One region of the Streptomyces sp. NPDC051364 genome, then DNA from elsewhere that is predicted to be linked to it. Evidence: riboswitches for the same ligand, from Rfam matches in the RefSeq annotation. Region 1 holds a riboswitch; the other holds the start of a gene.
What was found. A riboswitch is a leader RNA that binds a small molecule or an ion and turns the genes downstream of it on or off. The one in region 1 is predicted to bind S-adenosylmethionine.
Positions count from the first base shown of each region.

Region 2: linked by a shared signal. The riboswitch ahead of AB0M76_RS24430 (aminotransferase class V-fold PLP-dependent enzyme) and the one ahead of thrC (threonine synthase) in region 1 are both predicted to bind S-adenosylmethionine.

Region 1 covers NZ_JBFBAH010000005.1:402,038-411,446, reverse strand. The annotation lists gene otsB (trehalose-phosphatase) at 1-696, shown strand, start outside; gene AB0M76_RS13980 (trehalose-6-phosphate synthase) at 740-2,200, opposite strand; gene AB0M76_RS13975 (glucosyl-3-phosphoglycerate synthase) at 2,246-3,196, opposite strand; SAM riboswitch class I at 3,393-3,542, shown strand; gene thrC (threonine synthase) at 3,560-4,834, shown strand; gene AB0M76_RS13965 (MoaD/ThiS family protein) at 4,869-5,147, shown strand; gene AB0M76_RS13960 (cold-shock protein) at 5,531-5,734, shown strand; gene groL (chaperonin GroEL) at 6,068-7,690, shown strand; gene AB0M76_RS13950 (phosphoribosylanthranilate isomerase) at 7,994-8,593, shown strand; gene AB0M76_RS13945 (serine/threonine-protein kinase) at 8,610-9,409, opposite strand, start outside.
Region 2 covers NZ_JBFBAH010000012.1:26,588-35,996, forward strand. The annotation lists gene AB0M76_RS24395 (Ig-like domain-containing protein) at 1-232, shown strand, start outside; gene AB0M76_RS24400 (response regulator transcription factor) at 429-833, opposite strand; gene AB0M76_RS24405 (heme-copper oxidase subunit III) at 1,032-1,652, shown strand; gene AB0M76_RS24410 (c-type cytochrome) at 1,729-2,538, shown strand; gene AB0M76_RS24415 (Rieske 2Fe-2S domain-containing protein) at 2,535-3,593, shown strand; gene AB0M76_RS24420 (cytochrome bc complex cytochrome b subunit) at 3,590-5,215, shown strand; gene trpD (anthranilate phosphoribosyltransferase) at 5,383-6,447, shown strand; SAM riboswitch class IV at 6,539-6,655, shown strand; gene AB0M76_RS24430 (aminotransferase class V-fold PLP-dependent enzyme) at 6,913-8,292, shown strand; gene AB0M76_RS24435 (Lrp/AsnC ligand binding domain-containing protein) at 8,525-8,806, opposite strand; gene AB0M76_RS24440 (rhomboid family intramembrane serine protease) at 8,803-9,409, opposite strand, start outside.

The DNA.
Region 1 (9,409 bases):
GTCGGGGCGCTGGCCGCGCTGGCCCCGGAGGTGTCTTCGGTGGCCGTGATCACCGGCCGCCCGGCGGGGGTCGCGGTGCGCTACGGGGGCTTCGCCGGGGCTGCCGGCCTGGAACACCTGGTGGTCCTCGGCCACTACGGGGCCGAGCGCTGGGACGCGGTGAGCGGCATCGTGCACACCCCGGCCGAGCACCCGGGAGTCGCCGGCGTACGGGCGGAGCTGCCCGGGTTCCTGGACTCCATCGGAGCCTGGCGCGGCACGTGGATCGAGGAGAAGGGCCGGGCGCTGGCCGTCCACACCCGGCGCGCCGAGGACCCGGAAGCGGCCTTCGCCGCGCTGCGCGAACCGCTGGCCGAGCTGGCGGCGCGGCACGGGCTGATGGTGGAGCCGGGGCGGGCGGTGCTGGAGTTGCGGCCGCCGGGGATGGACAAGGGCGTGGCCCTGACCGAGTACCTGGCGGAGACGGGTGCCGAGGCCGTGCTGTACGCGGGGGACGACCTGGGCGACCTCGCCGCGTACGCCGCCGTGGAGAAACTGCGGACCGACGGCATGCCGGGGCTGCTGGTGGCCAGTGGCTCGGCCGAGGTTCCCGAACTCGCCTCCCGGGCCGACCTCGTCCTGAACGGCCCGCAGGAGGTCGTCGCCTTCCTGGCCACCCTGGCCGAAGCCATCCGTTCTGCGAGCCCGACGCCGTAACCGCTGCGCGGGGCGGGGAGAAGACCCCGCGCAGCGGTTGCCGTCACGCCTCGCGGAGGGCGTCCAGTTGGGCCGTGAACCAGGCCGTCGGGGGGAGGGCCGTGGCCGCCAGGGCCAGGCGTTTCGTGCGCTCGGCACGCTCCTCGGCCGGCATGGCCAGGGCAGCGTGCAGCGCATCGGCTGTCTCCGACACGTCGTACGGGTTCACGGTCAGCGCGTCCTCGCGGAGCTCCCCGTACGCCCCCGCCCCGGTCGACAGCACCAGCACGCACCCCGCGTCCGAGACCACCGGGATCTCCTTCGCCACCAGGTTCATCCCGTCCCGCACCGGGTTCACCAGCGCCACGTCCGCCAGCCGGTACGCCGCCAGGGAGCGCGCGAAGTCGTCCTTCACCGACACCAGCACCGGCTGCCAGTCCTCCGTGCCGAACTCCTCGTTGATCCGCTCCGCCAGTTCCCGCACCGCCTCCGTGTACGACCGGTACACCGCCAGGTCCTGCCGGGACGGGTACGCCGAGGCCAGGTGGACCACCCGGCCCCGCCATTCGGGGTGCTCGGCCAGCAGCTCCCGGTAGGCCAGCAGCCCCCGCAGGATGTTCTTCGACAGCTCCGTCCGGTCCACCCGGACGATCGTCCTGCGGTCCCCGGTCTCCGCCCGCAGCGCCGCCAGCTTGTCGTTCACCTCCGGCCGGTGCGCCAGCGCCCGCAGTTCGTCGCCGTCCACGCCCAGCGGGTACACGGCCACGGTCGTCCGCCGGTGCCGCACCGGGCCCCTCGTCATCTTCTCGATGTACGGCGCGTCCCTCGGGTCCACCCCGGCCGCCGTCTTCGGCTCCGCGATGCCCCGCTCGTCGTCCAGCTGCGCCGCGGTCATGAAGCTGTGCGCCCACGCCCACGTGTGGAAGCCCACCACGTCCGCCCCGAGCATGCCCCACATCAGCTGCGCCCGGACGTCGCCGGGGAGCATGTCCAGGAACTCGCGCGAGGCCCACGGGGTGTGCGTGAAGTGGCTGATCTTCAGGTCCGGGCGCAGTTCCCGCAGCTCACCCGGGACCAGCGCCAGGTGGTAGTCCTGCACGAGCACCGCCGCGCCCTCGCCGGCCTCCTGCGCCAGCGCCATTGCGAAGGCGTGGTTGTAGGCGACGTACGACTCCCACCGCCGCCGGAACTCCGCGTCGAAGACCGGCTCGCGCGGGATGTCGTACAGGTGGTGGTGCGTGAACCACAGCACCGAGTTCGCGATGCCGTTGTACGCGTCGTCGTACGTGGTGGGATCGATGTCCAGCATCCGGACACCGGGTTCGGAGACACCGCGGCGGACCGCCTCCCGGTCCGCCTCCGACAACGCCGCGCAGATCCACAGCGCCTCCGGCTGCCGGGCGAGGGCGGCGGACAGGCCGGAGACGAGACCGCCCCCGCCGCGCCGGGCCGTGAGGGTGCCGTCGTCGGAGAGAAGGTAGGAGAGCGGGCCGCGGTTCGCTGCAACGAGTACCTGGGAAGCCATGCCGCGAACCTAGCCCGGGGCCTGCCCGCTCAAACGTCAGTTCCCTCACGCCACCCTGCGGCCGGAGTACTCCTTGACCTCGGCCATCGGCGGCCGCTCCTCGGCGTCCACGGCGTACGTCCGCGGCACGAACCCGTTCGGCCCGCGCTCGAACTGCGTCAGCTCCGGCCGTACGAGATGCCCGCGCGAGAGCCGCAGCTGCGCCGTGCGGTAGATCGCCGCGGCCATCCGGCCCAGTGCCTGGCCGTCCTGATGGCGGTGGAGCCGTACGCCGACGTCCACCTGGGCCAGCGCGTCCAGCCCGACGGTGTGCAGCGCGTCCACCAGCAGGCCCAGCTCGACGCCGTACCCGACGGGGAAGGGCAAACGTTCCAGCAGGGAGCGGCGCACGGCGTACTCGCCGCCCAGCGGCTGGACGAAGCCGGCCAGCTGCGGCCAGTGGAGATTGAGGAGCGGCCGGGCGACGAGCTCGGTGACCCGGCCCCCCTGGCCGGGGGATCCCCCCAGGGGGCGGTCGTACATCGCCTTGACGAACTGCACGTCCGGCTCGGTCAGCAGCGGGCCGACGATCCCGGACACGAAGGCGGAGGAGAAGTCCCGCAGGTCGGCGTCCACGAAGCAGACGATGTCGCCGGTGGTCACCAGCAGCGAGCGCCACAGCACCTCGCCCTTGCCGTGCACGGCCGGGATCCGCGGCAGGATGTCGTCGCGGTGCATCACGCGGGCGCCGGCCTTCGCGGCCACCTCGGCCGTCCGGTCGGTGGAGCCCGAGTCGACCACGACCAGTTCGTCGACCAGCGGCACCGGCAGCCCGTCGATCAGATCGCGACGGATCACCTCGACGATGGCGCCGACCGTCTCCTCCTCGTCGAGCGCGGGCAGGACGACGCTGACCGTGGTGCCTGCCGCCCGCTTGGCGGAAAGCAGCTGGTCGAGCGGTCGGTCGGCCGCGGACCAGGAGCGGTCCGCAAACCAGCGCTCCACCTCTTCCAGCACGTTCGGCACTCCCTGTTTCCTCGTTCGTCCTCGGCGGTTTCAGCCGAAAAGTGATCCATCTCGCGGTTCGGACGGCTGTCTCAACCACCCGGACCTTCCGTTACAGTCTTGAACAACGCGAAGGACCACCGCATGCCGGGGGTCCCCGCGTACAAACGCCCGGACGCGCCATGGAGCGCGCGGCCCGGTGCCATACCGCTCATCCAGAGGGGCAGAGGGACACGGCCCGTTGAAGCCCCGGCAACCCTCCAGTCGGTTCTCGCGCTTGCTTGTAGCAGCGAGGTCCCCGGCTAGGGAAGGTGCCAATTCCGTCTCATGGCGAAGTGCGCCATGGGGAAGATGAGGAGAAAGGGCCTCGCCATCATGGCTGCACAGACTGTTGCCACCTCTGTCGATCTCGGACCTGCCACCGGCCTCTCGTGTCGTGAGTGCGGTACCCGCTTCGAGCTCGGACCCATCTTCGCCTGCGTCGAATGCTTCGGACCTCTGGAAGTCGCCTACGACCTTCCCACCGGGGACCCCGAAGCCCTGCGCGCCGCGATCGAGGCCGGCCCGAACAACATCTGGCGCTACGCCCCGTTGCTGCCCGTCCCCGCGGATGTGGCCTCCAAGCCCAGCCTGAACCCGGGCTTCACCAAGCTCGTGGACGCGGCCAACCTGGCCAAGGAGCTCGGCGTCACCGGCAAGCTGTACGTCAAGGACGACTCCGGCAACCCGACGCACTCCTTCAAGGACCGCGTCGTGGCCATCGCCGTCGAGGCCGCCCGCGCCTTCGGCTTCACCACCCTGTCCTGCTCCTCCACCGGCAACCTGGCCGGCGCCGTCGGCGCCGCGGCCGCCCGGGCCGGCTTCCGCTCCTGCGTGTTCATCCCGCACGACCTCGAGCAGGGCAAGGTCGTCATGGCCGGTGTCTACGGCGGCGACCTGGTCGGCATCGAGGGCAACTACGACGACGTCAACCGCTTCTGCTCCGAGCTCATCGGCGACCCGCTGGGCGAGGGCTGGGGCTTCGTCAACGTCAACCTGCGCCCGTACTACGGCGAGGGTTCCAAGACGCTCGCGTACGAGATCTGCGAGCAGCTCGGCTGGCAGCTGCCCGACCAGATCGTGATCCCGATCGCGTCCGGCTCGCAGCTGACGAAGATCGACAAGGGTCTGCAGGAGCTGATCAAGCTCGGCCTGGTCGAGGACAAGCCGTACAAGATCTTCGGCGCCCAGGCCGAGGGCTGCTCCCCGGTCTCGACCGCGTTCAAGGCCGGCCACGACGTGGTCCGCCCGCAGAAGCCGAACACCATCGCCAAGTCGCTGGCCATCGGCAACCCGGCCGACGGCCCGTACGTCCTCGACATCGCGCGCCGCACCGGCGGCTACGTCGAGGATGTGACCGACGAGCAGGTCGTCGAGGCGATCAAGATCCTCGCGCAGACCGAGGGCATCTTCGCCGAGACCGCGGGCGGCGTGACCGTCGGCGTGACCAAGAAGCTCATCGAGAACGGGCAGCTCGACCCGGCGCTGACCACGGTGGTCCTGAACACCGGTGACGGCCTCAAGACCCTGGAGGCGGTGGCCGCGGACAGCGGGCAGACCGCCACCATCCGCCCGAGCCTGGACGCGTTCCGCGCCGCCAACCTCGCCTGATCTCCCCCTGACACCCGGAAAGGCAGTAGCGCCCATGAGCGTCAACGTCCGCATCCCCACCATCCTGCGCACCTACACCGGCGGCCAGGCCGAGGTCACCGCCGAGGGCGCGAACCTCTCCGAGGTCATCGCGTCCCTGGAGGCGAACCACCCGGGCATCTCCGCGCGCGTCCTGGACGACCAGGGCAAGCTGCGCCGCTTCGTGAACGTCTACGTCAACGACGACGACGTGCGCTTCGAGGGCGGCCTGGACGCGGTGACGCCGGACGGCGCGGGCGTCTCGATCATTCCCGCCGTCGCCGGCGGCTGCTGACAAGCGAAAGCCCAGAATTGCCCCCTCCGCTAAAAGCGGAGGGGGCAATTCTGCTTGGTTGGGCGCGGTAGAGTTGGGGAAGTCCCCTCCGCTGTTCTTGCCAGCCGCATATGAGCGGGTCGAGCGAGGGTTGACATTGAGTCAATATGCAAGTGCGGTATGGGGCTTTGGCGAGATATGCCGGGTCCGAGTTGCCCGGCAATATGCCAAATTTTCACTCTATTTCAATGTATCCCCGTGTCCAGATTTCTCGTCGGATTGACCTGTTGCAGACAGCAGCGGTGCAGATACATTCAGCCCCGGTCGAGGCGTTCCGGCGCAAGTTCTGACCCGGGACCGCGAAGTGCGGTCCTGCGCAAGGGCCAGTAATAGGGGAGTTAGGCATGGCTCAGGGCACCGTCAAGTGGTTCAACGCGGAGAAGGGCTACGGCTTCATCGCGGTCGACGGTGGTGCGGATGTGTTCGTCCACTACAGCGCCATCCAGATGGACGGGTACCGCACCCTTGAAGAGGGTCAGCGGGTCGAGTTCGAGATCTCGCAGGGCCAGAAGGGTCCGCAGGCGGACATGGTCAAGCTCGCCGTCTAGCCCCGGCGCGATCGACCACCGACGCATACACATGAAGGGCCCGCATCCTTGAGGAGGGATGCGGGCCCTTCGTGCTGCCCTCGTGCCGGGGCCCGGCGTTCCCTCAAGCCGCTTGCACTCGAGGGGGTCGAGTGCTAATCATTGGCGTTAGCACTCTCATGCCGAGAGTGCTACTACACAGGACCGGGTCGGTGAGGCCCGCAGGGTCCGGCGGGAAGGAACCGCCGGGCACGCAGGCCGTCCGTCGCGGGCGCGGGCGCGGTCCGGAGCAATCCAACCCTCCCCACGCGCCGGCGGCGCAGGGGGAACCCCAGTCCTGGAGGACCACTTCAGATGGCCAAGATCATTGCGTTCGACGAGGAGGCCCGGCGCGGTCTCGAGCGCGGGATGAACCAGCTCGCCGACGCCGTCAAGGTCACCCTTGGCCCCAAGGGTCGCAACGTCGTCCTTGAGAAGAAGTGGGGCGCCCCCACGATCACCAACGATGGTGTCTCCATCGCCAAGGAGATCGAGCTCGAGGACCCGTACGAGAAGATCGGCGCCGAGCTGGTCAAGGAAGTCGCCAAGAAGACGGACGACGTCGCCGGCGACGGTACGACCACCGCCACCGTTCTCGCCCAGGCGCTCGTCCGCGAGGGCCTGCGCAACGTGGCCGCCGGTGCGAACCCGATGGCCCTCAAGCGCGGCATCGAGAAGGCCGTCGAGGCCGTCTCCGCCGCCCTGCTCGACCAGGCGAAGGACGTCGAGACCAAGGAGCAGATCGCTTCCACGGCCTCCATCTCCGCCGCCGACACCCAGATCGGCGAGCTCATCGCCGAGGCCATGGACAAGGTCGGCAAGGAAGGCGTCATCACGGTCGAGGAGTCCCAGACCTTCGGTCTGGAGCTCGAGCTCACCGAGGGCATGCGCTTCGACAAGGGCTACATCTCGGCGTACTTCGCCACCGACATGGAGCGTATGGAGGCGTCCCTGGACGACCCGTACATCCTGATCGTCAACTCCAAGATCGGCAACGTGAAGGACCTCCTTCCGCTGCTCGAGAAGGTCATGCAGTCCGGCAAGCCGCTGCTGATCATCGCCGAGGACGTCGAGGGCGAGGCCCTGTCGACCCTGGTCGTCAACAAGATCCGCGGCACCTTCCGGTCCGTCGCCGTCAAGGCTCCGGGCTTCGGCGACCGCCGCAAGGCCATGCTCGGCGACATCGCCATCCTCACGGGCGGCACGGTCATCTCCGAGGAGGTCGGCCTCAAGCTCGAGAACGCGGGCCTCGACCTGCTCGGCCGCGCCCGCAAGGTCGTCATCTCCAAGGACGAGACCACGATCGTCGACGGCTCCGGTGACAGCGACCAGGTCCAGGGTCGCGTCAACCAGATCCGCGCCGAGATCGAGAACTCCGACTCGGACTACGACCGCGAGAAGCTCCAGGAGCGCCTCGCGAAGCTGGCCGGCGGCGTGGCCGTCATCAAGGCCGGCGCCGCGACCGAGGTGGAGCTCAAGGAGCGCAAGCACCGCATCGAGGACGCCGTTCGCAACGCGAAGGCGGCCGTCGAGGAGGGCATCGTCGCCGGTGGTGGCGTGGCCCTGCTCCAGGCCTCCGCGGTCTTCGAGAAGCTCGACCTGTCGGGTGACGAGGCGACCGGCGCCAACGCCGTGAAGCTCGCCCTGGAGGCCCCGCTCAAGCAGATCGCCGTCAACGGTGGTCTCGAGGGTGGCGTCGTCGTGGAGAAGGTCCGCAACCTGACCGTCGGCTGGGGCCTGAACGCCGCGACCGGCGAGTACGTGGACATGATCGCCGAGGGCATCATCGACCCGGCGAAGGTCACGCGCTCTGCCCTGCAGAACGCCGCGTCCATCGCCGCGCTGTTCCTGACGACCGAGGCCGTCATCGCCGACAAGCCCGAGAAGGCCGGCGCCCCGGCCGGCGGCGGCATGCCGGGCGGTGACATGGACTTCTGATCGGCCCCTGGCTGATCGGCTGTTCTCGAACGAGGGCGGCACTCCCGTACGGGGGTGCCGCCCTCGGGCGTTTCCGGCCGCCCTGGAAGCCGGTGGTGTCGATCGCGAAGCCGAACGGCTCCGGGACCTGCAAGGGCTCCCCGAAGGACACCGTCGTACGGGAGCGGTATCCGTGCGGGGAGGGGTCCCGGAAGCAGGTGACCGTCCAGCGTGGGCCGCAGCTCGTCGCGCCGTGCGGGCACCTGACCCCTTCGGATGAGACGCTCCTTCACCGTTGACGGGGGGCTTTGGTTCACTGGGGGTATGAGCGAGCTGTTCGTGAAGATCTGCGGGCTGAAGACCGGGCCCGACGTCGACGTGGCCGTGGCGGCCGGGGCCGATGCCGTCGGGTTCGTCTTCGCCGCCGGGAGTCCCCGCACGATCGACGCCGCCGCGGCGCGGGAGCTCGCGGCGCGGGTGCCGGCCGGGGTGCTGACCGTCGGGGTCTTCCGCGGGCAGCCGGTCGAGGAGGTCCGGCGGCTGGCCGAGGAGAGCGGCGTACGGGGAGTCCAACTGCACGGGGACGAGGGCCCGGAGTACTACGAGGCGCTGCGCGCCGAGGGCCGGACCCTGCTGCGGGCCACCGCCGAGCACGTGAAGCGCTGCGGGGAGTACGGGGAGGACCTGCTGCTGCTCGATGCGCCCGACCCCGGCTCCGGCAAGCCGTGGAACTGGGGCTCCGAGGAGTTCACCGCGCCCGGCGGCCACTGGCTGCTGGCCGGCGGGCTGACCCCGGGGAACGTCCGGGAGGCCGTGGAGACCACCGGCGCCTGGGGCGTGGACGTCTCCAGCGGGGTGGAGAGCACGCGCGGCGTGAAGTCCCCTGACCTGATCCGGGCCTTCATCGAGGCCGCCCGCGGCTGACCCCGCCGCGCCGCCGTCAGGAAGCGCGCCACACCGTCATGTCCGCGCTGATCCAGCCGGGCAGGTCCGGCAGCCGCACGACCGGCTTGGTCTGGATCACGAGCAGCGCGATGTCTCCCGAGGGGTGCCGGACGCAGATCTCGGTGCCGGGCGCCGATGCGGCCAGCGGCAGCTCGTGCTGCGTGGCGGCCTTCGTGAGGAGGCCGCACGTGTCGAGGTTGCCGGTGCCGGGATCGGCGTACAGCTGGACGAGCACGCTCGCGTCGCTCGCCAGCGCACAGCTGTTCTTCTCGCAGTCCAGACGGATGTCCCCCGTACGGTCCTCCCGCCTGACCGGGTCCTTGATACCGATCGAGTTCCTCTCGTCCAGCCGTACCTGGGGGAAGGGGACGGGCGCGGGCGGCTTGGAGGCCTTGGGCGTACTCGTCGCGGATCCGCCGGACCCGCCGGACCCGATCGATCCACCGGCTCCACCGGCTCCGGTGGCCTTGCCGCCGCTCGCCGGGCCGGGGGACATGGCCGCGGCCGCGTTCCGTTCGCGTACCCGCTCCGCCGCGTCCATGACCGTCCAGGCCAGACCGGTCAGCAGGGCTGCCGACGCCGTCACCGCCGCGGTGACGATCAGAGCGGTACGCCGCCTGCGCTTGCGCTGCTCGTCCGGCGTGAGGGGCGTCGTCATCGGCGGCTGCCAGGCCATCGGCGACGGCAGCGGCGGCTGCGGATCCTGGGCCCGTGTGTGGACCGAGGTGGGGTGCGGTACCGGAGCCGGGACCACCGGCTCCGGCCCCGCCACCTCCCGCCAGACGGCCGGACCAC
Region 2 (9,409 bases), on a different contig from region 1:
CGGCTGCACCGGCATGAGCACGGGCAACGCCGCCTGGTTCTACGAGAACATCACCGAGGGCGACATCGTCCGGGTGATCAACAGTATCGGCGACGACATGGAACCCTTCGGCAACGGCTTCGGCGACTGGAACCTGGACTGGAAGGACTGGCGCGAGGGCAGCGCCCTCCTCAAGGGCACCCAGGAAGGCCGCAGCCCGATCGACAAGGCCCGCCTGCGGCCGACTGTCTAGTCGGGGTCGGCTTCGCCTCCGGGGCCGCCGGTGTCGGCTCCAGGAGGGCGTGCGTCCTCAGAACCTGCTCGTACCTCGCAGGTTCCTCCGGGCGCTCGCCCTCCTTCGCCGACGCGGCCCCTCCGGCTCAGCCGACCCGTGCAGCCTTCGGCCGGGCACGGGCGGTGGTGCTCCCCGGCGGGAGCCGAGGGGCCGGTCAGGCGGAGTTGGCGGCGAGGCGGGGGCGCAGCAGGCCCGCCAGGGCGTCCGCGAACTCCACCGGGTCGACCGGCAGGGTCACCGCCGCGTCCGCACGGCTCCAGGTGGCCAGCCAGGCGTCCTGCGGGCGCCCCATCAGCAGCAGCACAGGCGGGCATCGGAAGATCTCGTCCTTGATCTGCCGGCACACGCCCATGCCCCCGGCCGGAACCGCCTCGCCGTCCAGCACGCACACGTCGATCCCGCCCGCGTCCAGCTCGCTCAGGACGGCCGGGAGGGTGGCGCATTCCACGAACTCGACCGGCGGCAGGTCCGCGGCCGGCCTGCGCCCGGCCGCCAGCCGCACCTGCTCCCGGGTGCTCGCATCGTCGCTGTAGACCAGAACCCGTGCAGTCGACCGCATTTCGTTCCTCCACGGTGCCGTGAATAACGTTGATGTTGCGCGGGATGCTACTCCGTCCGACCCGGTGTCAACATCGGTTCGGACAGCCTCGCCGATGAACGCGCCGGGCCGATCTGATGGGCCGTTCGGGCCTTGCACACGCCCCTGACACTCCGAACGGCACCCCCCGGGGTGAGGGCGGGATAAGCGACCGACATAATGTCGGTCGTGGCGACAGCAACGACAGTAGATACCGGGCACGCGCACCCGACGGTCAACCGGCCGAACCTCGTCAGCGTCGGAACCATCATCTGGTTGAGTTCCGAGCTGATGTTCTTCGCGGCCCTCTTCGCGATGTACTTCACCCTGCGATCCGTGACAGGTGCCGAGTACTGGGCAGAGCAGGCTTCGGCCTTGAATCTGCCCTTCTCGGCGACGAACACGACGATCCTGGTGCTTTCCTCCCTCACCTGCCAGCTCGGCGTATTCGCCGCAGAGCGCGGTGACGTGAAGAAGCTCCGGTCGTGGTTCATGATCACGTTCGTCATGGGTGCGATCTTCATTGGCGGCCAGGTGTTCGAGTACACCGAGCTGGTCAAGCACGAGGGCATGAGCCTCTCGTCCGGTCCGTACGGCTCCGTGTTCTACCTGACCACCGGGTTCCACGGTCTGCACGTGACGGGCGGTCTCATCGCCTTCCTGCTGGTCCTCGGCCGGACGTACGCGGCCAAGAGGTTCACCCACGAACAGGCCACGTCGGCCATCGTCGTGTCCTACTACTGGCACTTCGTCGATGTCGTCTGGATCGGCCTCTTCGCGACGATCTACCTGATCAAGTAGCGAACACGTCACCGGGCGAGACCCGGCACTCCATCCAGAAACACCGACGCAGAAGATCCTGACACCGGGGTAATCCGTGAAAAAGCTCTCCGCACGACGACGCCATCCGCTGGCGGCGGTCGTCGTTCTACTCCTCGCGCTGGCGGCCACTGGGGGGCTGTACGCCGCCTTCGCCCCCGCGGGCAAGGCGCAGGCCGATGAAACCGCCCAGTCCCTCGCCATCGAGGAGGGCAAGAAGCTCTACGCCGTGGGCTGCGCAAGCTGCCACGGAACCGGCGGTCAGGGTTCCACTGACGGCCCCAGCCTGGTCGGCGTCGGCTCCGCGGCCGTCGACTTCCAGGTGAGCACGGGCCGCATGCCCGCCCAGCAGCCCGGCGTGCAGGTGCCGAAGAAGCCGGTCATCTACGACCAGGCGCAGATCGACCAGCTCGCCGCCTACATCGCCTCCCTCGGCGCCGGCCCGATCGTGCCGACCGAGAAGCAGTACGACCCGGCGGGCGCCGACATCGCCAGGGGTGGTGAGCTCTTCCGCAACAACTGCGCGCAGTGCCACAACTTCACCGGCGAAGGCGGCGCACTGACGAACGGCAAGTACGCCCCCAACCTCGAGGGCGTCGAGCCGAAGCACATCTACGAGGCCATGCTCACCGGCCCGCAGAACATGCCCTCCTTCCCGGACAGCACCATGCCGACGAAGGAGAAGAAGGACATCATCGCGTACATCCAGCACGTGAACGGCGAGAAGTCGGTCAGCCCTGGCGGCCTGAAGCTCGGTGGCCTCGGCCCCGTCTCCGAGGGTCTGTTCGGCTGGATCTTCGGCCTGGGTGCGCTGATCGCTGTCGCCGTCTGGGTCGCGGCCCACACCGCTAAGGCCAAGAAGTCATGAGTAGCCAAGACATTCCCGAAGAGAAGCACCTGCCGAGCGAGCAGGGCGACGCGCACCACGGTGGCGTAGCAGTCGCGGACGACCCGTTCGCCGACCCGGGCCTGCCGGTCCACAAGCCCCGTATCCAGGACATCGACGAGCGGGCCGCGAGGCGCTCCGAGCGCACCGTGGCGATGCTGTTCACGCTGTCGATGCTGGCCACGATCGGCTTCATCGCCTCGTACGTGACCATCCCGGTCGACAAGATCGTCTACATCTTCCCCATCGGGAAGGTGAGCGGGCTCAACTTCGCCCTGGGCATGACCCTGGGCGTCGCCCTCTTCTGCATCGGCGCGGGCGCGGTCCACTGGGCCCGCACCCTGATGTCCGACGTGGAGGTCGCCGACGAGCGCCACGAGATCGCGGCGCCGCCGGAGGTCAAGGCGAAGGTCCTGTCGGACTTCGCCGACGGTGCGAACGAGTCCGCCATCGGCCGCCGTCCGCTGATCCGCAACACGATGCTGGGCGCGCTGGCCATGCTGCCGCTGTCCGCCGTCATGATCATGCGCGACCTGGGTCCGCTGCCCGAGGACAAGCTGCGCCACACGGTGTGGGCCAAGGGCAAGCTGCTCATCAACGACAACACGAATGAGCCGCTGCGTCCCGAGGACGTCCAGGTCGGTTCGCTGACCTTCGCCAGGCCGGAGGGCCTGGAGGAGGAGCAGCACGACTTCCAGACGCAGATCGCCAAGGCCGCCCTGATGATCGTCCGGATCAAGCCGGAGGACATCAAGGACAAGCAGGAACTCGAGTGGTCCCACGAGGGCATCGTGGCCTACTCGAAGATCTGCACCCACGTCGGCTGCCCGATCAGCCTGTACGAGCAGCAGACGCACCACGTGCTCTGCCCGTGCCACCAGTCCACTTTCGACCTCTCCGACGGCGCCCGTGTCATCTTCGGCCCGGCCGGCCACGCGCTTCCGCAGCTGCGGATCGGCGTGAACGGCGAAGGCTTCCTCGAGGCGCTCGGCGACTTCGAAGAGCCCGTCGGTCCTGCATTCTGGGAGCGCGGATGAGCACTGCCACCGATTCGAAGCGCAAAGCGCCGGCCGGCGAGCGGGTAGCCGACTGGGCGGACGGCCGCCTGGGCATCTACAGCCTGGCCAAGTCCAACATGCGCAAGATCTTCCCGGACCACTGGTCCTTCATGCTGGGTGAGATCTGCCTCTACAGCTTCATCATCATCATCCTCACGGGTGTGTACCTGACGCTGTTCTTCCACCCGAGCATGAACGAGGTCGTGTACCACGGCTCGTACGTGCCGATGCAGGGCGTCCAGATGTCCGAGGCCTTCGCCTCGACGCTGGACATCAGCTTCGACGTCCGCGGTGGTCTGCTCATCCGGCAGATCCACCACTGGGCGGCCCTGATCTTCGTCGCGGGCATGGTCGTGCACATGATGCGCGTCTTCTTCACCGGCGCGTTCCGCAAGCCGCGCGAGGTCAACTGGATCTTCGGCTTCCTGCTGCTGGTCCTCGGCATGTTCACCGGTTTCACCGGTTACTCCCTGCCGGACGACCTGCTCTCGGGCACCGGTGTCCGCTTCATGGAGGGCGCGATCCTGTCCGTGCCGATCGTCGGCACGTACATCTCGTTCTTCCTCTTCGGCGGCGAGTTCCCCGGCGGCGACTTCGTCGCCCGGTTCTACTCGATCCACATCCTGCTGCTGCCCGGCATCATGATGGGCCTGCTGGTGGCCCACCTGATCCTGGTCTTCTACCACAAGCACACCCAGTTCGCGGGTCCCGGCAAGACGAACAACAACGTCGTCGGCATGCCGCTGCTGCCGGTCTACATGGCCAAGGCCGGAGGCTTCTTCTTCCTGGTCTTCGGTGTCATCGCGGCCATCGCGGCGATCGCCTCGATCAACCCGATCTGGGCGCTCGGCCCGTACCGTCCGGACCACGTGTCCACCGGTGCGCAGCCCGACTGGTACATGGGTATGCCGGAAGGCCTGATCCGTGCCATGCCGGGCTGGGAGATCAACCTGTGGGGCCACACGCTCGTCCTGGGCGTGTTCATCCCGCTGCTGATCTTCCCGGTGGTCCTCGGTGCGATCGCCGTCTGGCCGTTCATCGAGTCCTGGGTCACCGGGGACAAGCGCGAGCACCACATCCTGGACCGCCCGCGCAACGTCCCGACCCGCACGGCCTTCGGTGTCGCCTGGATCGCGGAGTACATCGTGCTGCTGATCGGCGGTGGAAACGACATGTTCGCGCAGTACTTCCACCTCTCGATCAACAACATCACGTGGTTCGTCCGGATCGGCTTCTTCGTCGTCCCGGTCCTCGCGTTCATCGTCACCAAGCGCATCTGCCTCGGCCTGCAGCGCCGGGACCACGACAAGGTGCTGCACGGTCGCGAGACCGGCATCATCAAGCGCCTGCCGCACGGTGAGTTCGTCGAGGTCCACGAGCCGCTCTCGCAGGGCAAGCTGCACACGCTGACCGCGCACGAGCAGTACAAGCCGATCGAGATCGGCCCGACGGTCGACGAGAACGGTGTCGAGCGCAAGGTCGGCCGCATGGAGAAGCTCCGCGCGAAGCTCAGCAAGGGCTTCTACGCCGAGAACAACCAGATTCCGAAGCCTTCGGTGGAGGAGTACAAGGAGATCCAGAGCGGCCACGGCCACCACTGATCCCGCTTGAGGGACTGATTTCGGTCAGTCCTCGTGTCGCCACGGCGAGAGCCCCGTCCAGTGTCCGGACGGGGCTCTTTGCCGTCCCCGGGGCTGGATAGGCTGGAGCCCTGCCCATTCGACCTGGACCCCGATATCGGGTGGCCGACCAACAGCAGGAGCGGACCATGAACGTTGTGACCCCGGCAGGCGGCGACAGCGTGGCGGCCCGCGGCTGGCCGGGCGTCCTCGACGCCCTGCTGAACGGCCAGGACCTGCGCGCCGAGGAAACCGCCTGGGCCATGGACCGGATCATGCGCGGGGAGGCCACCGACGCCCAGATCGCCGGCTTCGTGGTGGCGCTGCGGGCCAAGGGGGAGACCGTCGCCGAGATCAACGGCCTCGTACGGTCCATGTACGGGCACGCCAACCTGATCGAGGTGCCGGGCCGGACGGTGGACATCGTCGGCACCGGCGGCGACGGGGCCAAGACGGTGAACATCTCGACGATGTCGTCGATCGTGGTGGCCGGTACGGGCGCCAAGGTGGTCAAGCACGGCAACCGGGCCGCGTCGAGCGCGAGCGGTTCCTCGGACGTGCTGGAGAAGCTCGGGGTCAACCTGGACCTCAGCCCGGCGCGGGTCGTCGAGGTCGCGGAGGAGGCCGGGATCACCTTCTGCTTCGCGGTCAAGTTCCACCCGGCGCTGCGTCACGTGGCCGCGGCCCGCAGAGAGCTGGGCATCCGGACCACCTTCAACTTCCTCGGCCCGCTGACCAACCCGGCGCGGGTACGGGCACAGGCCACGGGCGTCGCGGACGCCCGGGTGGCCCCCATCGTGGCGGGCGTGCTGGCGGAGCGAGGCTCCTCGGCGCTGGTGTTCCGCGGCGACGACGGCCTGGACGAGCTGACGACCACCGCCACCTCCCGGGTGTGGTGGGTCCGCGACGGCCGGGTGGACGAGCAGTCCTTCGACCCGCGCGACGTGGGCGTCCCGCTGGTCGACGTCTCGGCGCTGCGCGGCGCGGACGCCTCGTACAACGCGGACGTCGCCCGCCGCCTGCTGGCCGGCGAGACCGGCCCGGTCCGCGACGCGGTGCTGCTGAACTCGGCGGCGGCCCTGGTGGCCCTGGACCCCGGCACGGGCTCCCTGGAGGACCAGATCCGCGCGGGCATCGCCCGGGCGGCGGAAGCCGTCGACTCGGGCTCCGCCCGGGCGGCCCTGGACCGCTGGGTGGCGGCCAGCAACGCGTAGCGGTACGAGAAAGGCGTGAAACAGGTGGCCCCGGTCCAGTATGCGGACCGGGGTCTTGCGCGTGAGGGATCTTGTGGCAGGATGCAGACCAGGTCACGAGTGACAGCGTTTAGGCCCCGGCTTGCTGTCCGGCAACCCTCCTTCCGTGGCGGGGTGCCCCGGGTGATGACCAGGTCGTAGGCAGAAAGGCCTACGGCAAGCGCGGATCCCTCGACACCAGGGGTCCTGGTCTCTCGAGGAGCTTTTTCCGTGAGCAAGCGAATGCGATAGGGCGACTCCGCCCCTTCTTCACCCTCCGCACGGTCCTCAGCCGCGTCCGTGCGTCGAGGCAATTCCCGTACCCCACTGCCGCATGCGCGTCCGCGCATCCGTGCACCCGCGTACGGGCCGTCCGAAGCCATTCAGCCTGTCCCGCCGGGAGATACCGCCATGTCCACGTACCCGAACGCCGTCGCCACCGCCGTCGTGACCGCCCCCGTTGCCGCCCCTGCCGACCCCGCCTGTGCCGAGCCGCTGCCGGTCCTCGGCCGGGACGTCACCGTCCCGCTCGTCACCGGCGGCGAGGTCACGTACGCGGCCCTCGACTACGCGGCCAGTGCCCCCGCGCTCCAGCGGGTCTGGGACGACGTCGCCGCGTACGCCCCCTATTACGGCAGCGTGCACCGCGGCGCCGGGTACCTCTCCCAGCTCTCCACCGACCTGTTCGAGCAGAGCCGCGCCACGGTCGCCGAGTTCCTCGACTGCCGCCCCGCCGACCAGATCGTCTTCACCCGGTCCACCACCGACTCGCTGAACCTGCTCGCCGCCGTACTCCCGGCCGGCTGCCAGGTCTTCGTCTTCGAGACCGAGCACCACGCCTCGCTGCTGCCGTGGGCCGACGCACAGGTCACCTACCTCAACGCCCCGCGGACCCCGGCCCAGGCCGTCGAGACCCTCGAGCGGGCGCTGGCCGACCGTGCTGCATCAATTGAAGAGGGCTACGGCCCGGCGCTGGTCTGCGTCACCGGCGCGTCCAACGTCACCGGTGAGCTGTGGCCGGTGAAGGAGCTCGCCGCTGCCGCGCACGCCCACGGCGCGCGGATCGTCCTGGACGCCGCCCAGTTGGCCCCGCACCACCCCGTCTCCGTGCAGGAGCTGGACGTGGACTGGGTGGCCTTCTCCGGGCACAAGCTGTACGCGCCGTTCGGCTCGGGCGTGCTGGCCGGCCGCGCGGACTGGCTGCAGCAGGCGGAGCCGTACCTGGCCGGCGGCGGCGCCTCCCGGAAGGTCGCCCGCCGCGCGGACGGCGGCGTCGACGTCGAGTGGCACACCACGGCCGCCCGCCACGAGGCCGGCTCCCCGAACGTCATCGGCGTGTACTCGATCGCCTCCGCCTGCAAGGCCTTGACCGAGGCGGGCTTCGACAGCCTCGTCGCCCGGGAGCGCCACCTGATCGCCAAGGTCCGGAGCGGCCTGGCGGAGGTCCCGGCGGTCCGGGTCCTCTCCCTCTTCGGGGACGAGGCCCCGCGGGTCGGCGTCATCTCCTTCGTCGTGGACGGCTGGAACAGCTCGCACTTCGCGGCCGCACTGTCGGCGGAGTACGGGATCGGCGTCCGCGACGGCCTGTTCTGCGCCCACCCGCTGGTCCGCACCCTGCTGGGCAGCGAGCCGCAGGCCCAGGGCGATTGCGGAGCCCCCGAGGCGGCCCCGGGGGAGCGCTCGCTGAACGCGATCCGCGTCAGCTTCGGCGCAGGCACCCCCGACGAGCACGTCGACCGCTTCGTCCGCGCGGTCAGGGAACTCGTCGCCGACGGCGCCAAGTGGCAGTACCGCACGGAGGAAGGCCGCTGCGTGCCGGCCGTGTGACACGCATCCGCTGTGGTGGGGCGACCGGGTGAGGTACCCCCAGCGCCTCAGACGCCGGCGGGGCTCGATCTGTCCGGCCCGGGCCTCACAGGGAGAGCGGAGGCGGGGCGCGGTCGGACACCGGCAGGTGGGGTGGGGGCACTGCGGTGGTGAGCCGAGGACGAGAGGTCACCGCCGCCGGGTGCAGCTCTGATGCGGCCGGGATCCGCGAGCCGGGACGAACTGGGCAGCGCTACGCGTCGAGGCCGATGGCGAACGCGGCTTCCAGGTCGTGCTGGGAGTACGTGCGGAACGCCACGTGGGTGTCCGTCGCCTCCACGCCCGGGATCTTGCTGATGCGGCCCGGGATGATGTCCGCCAGGTTCTCGTGGCGGGCCACGCGGACCAGCGCGATCAGGTCGTACGTCCCCGTGACGGAGTAGACCTCACTGACGTTGTCCAGCGCGGCGATCGACTCGGCGATCTCGGGGATGCGGTCCACGCTGGTCTTGATGAGCACGATCGCGGTGATCACGGCTGGCTGTCTCCCTCGGTGGCCGTCGCTGGTCTCCTCACTCTAGTCGTACGCCGATACCGCACCCACGCGTAGACGAAGCCGAGCGAGAAGCCCACCACATGGGCCAGGTACGCCACCCCCGGGCCGCTGCCCGCGCGGTGCGCCGCCAGCCACTGGAGGCCGAACCAGAACAGCAGGACGATCCAGGCCGGGAAGCGCAGCGGCAGGAAGAGGAGGAACGGGAACAGGCTCGTGACCCTCGCCCGGGGGAACAGGCACAGGAAGGCCCCCAGCACCGCCGAGATCGCACCCGACGCGCCGACCAGGGTCTGGGCCGAGGCGGCGTTGGCCGCCGCGTACGCCGCCAGGGCCAGGTAACCCGTACAGACGTAGAAGGACAGGAATTCCGGTCGGCCCATCCGCTCCTGCGTCATCACGCCGAAGACGTAGAGGAAGAGCATGTTGCCGAGCACGTGCAGCCAGCTGCCGTGCACGAACAACGCGGTGAGCGGGGTCAGCAGCGCCCGCGCCGACCCGGTGAACAGCTCGTCCGGGACCACCCCCCAGCGCCGGAAGTATGCGGTCCCCGTCTCCAGTAACCGCTCGCCCGTGCCGTACGAG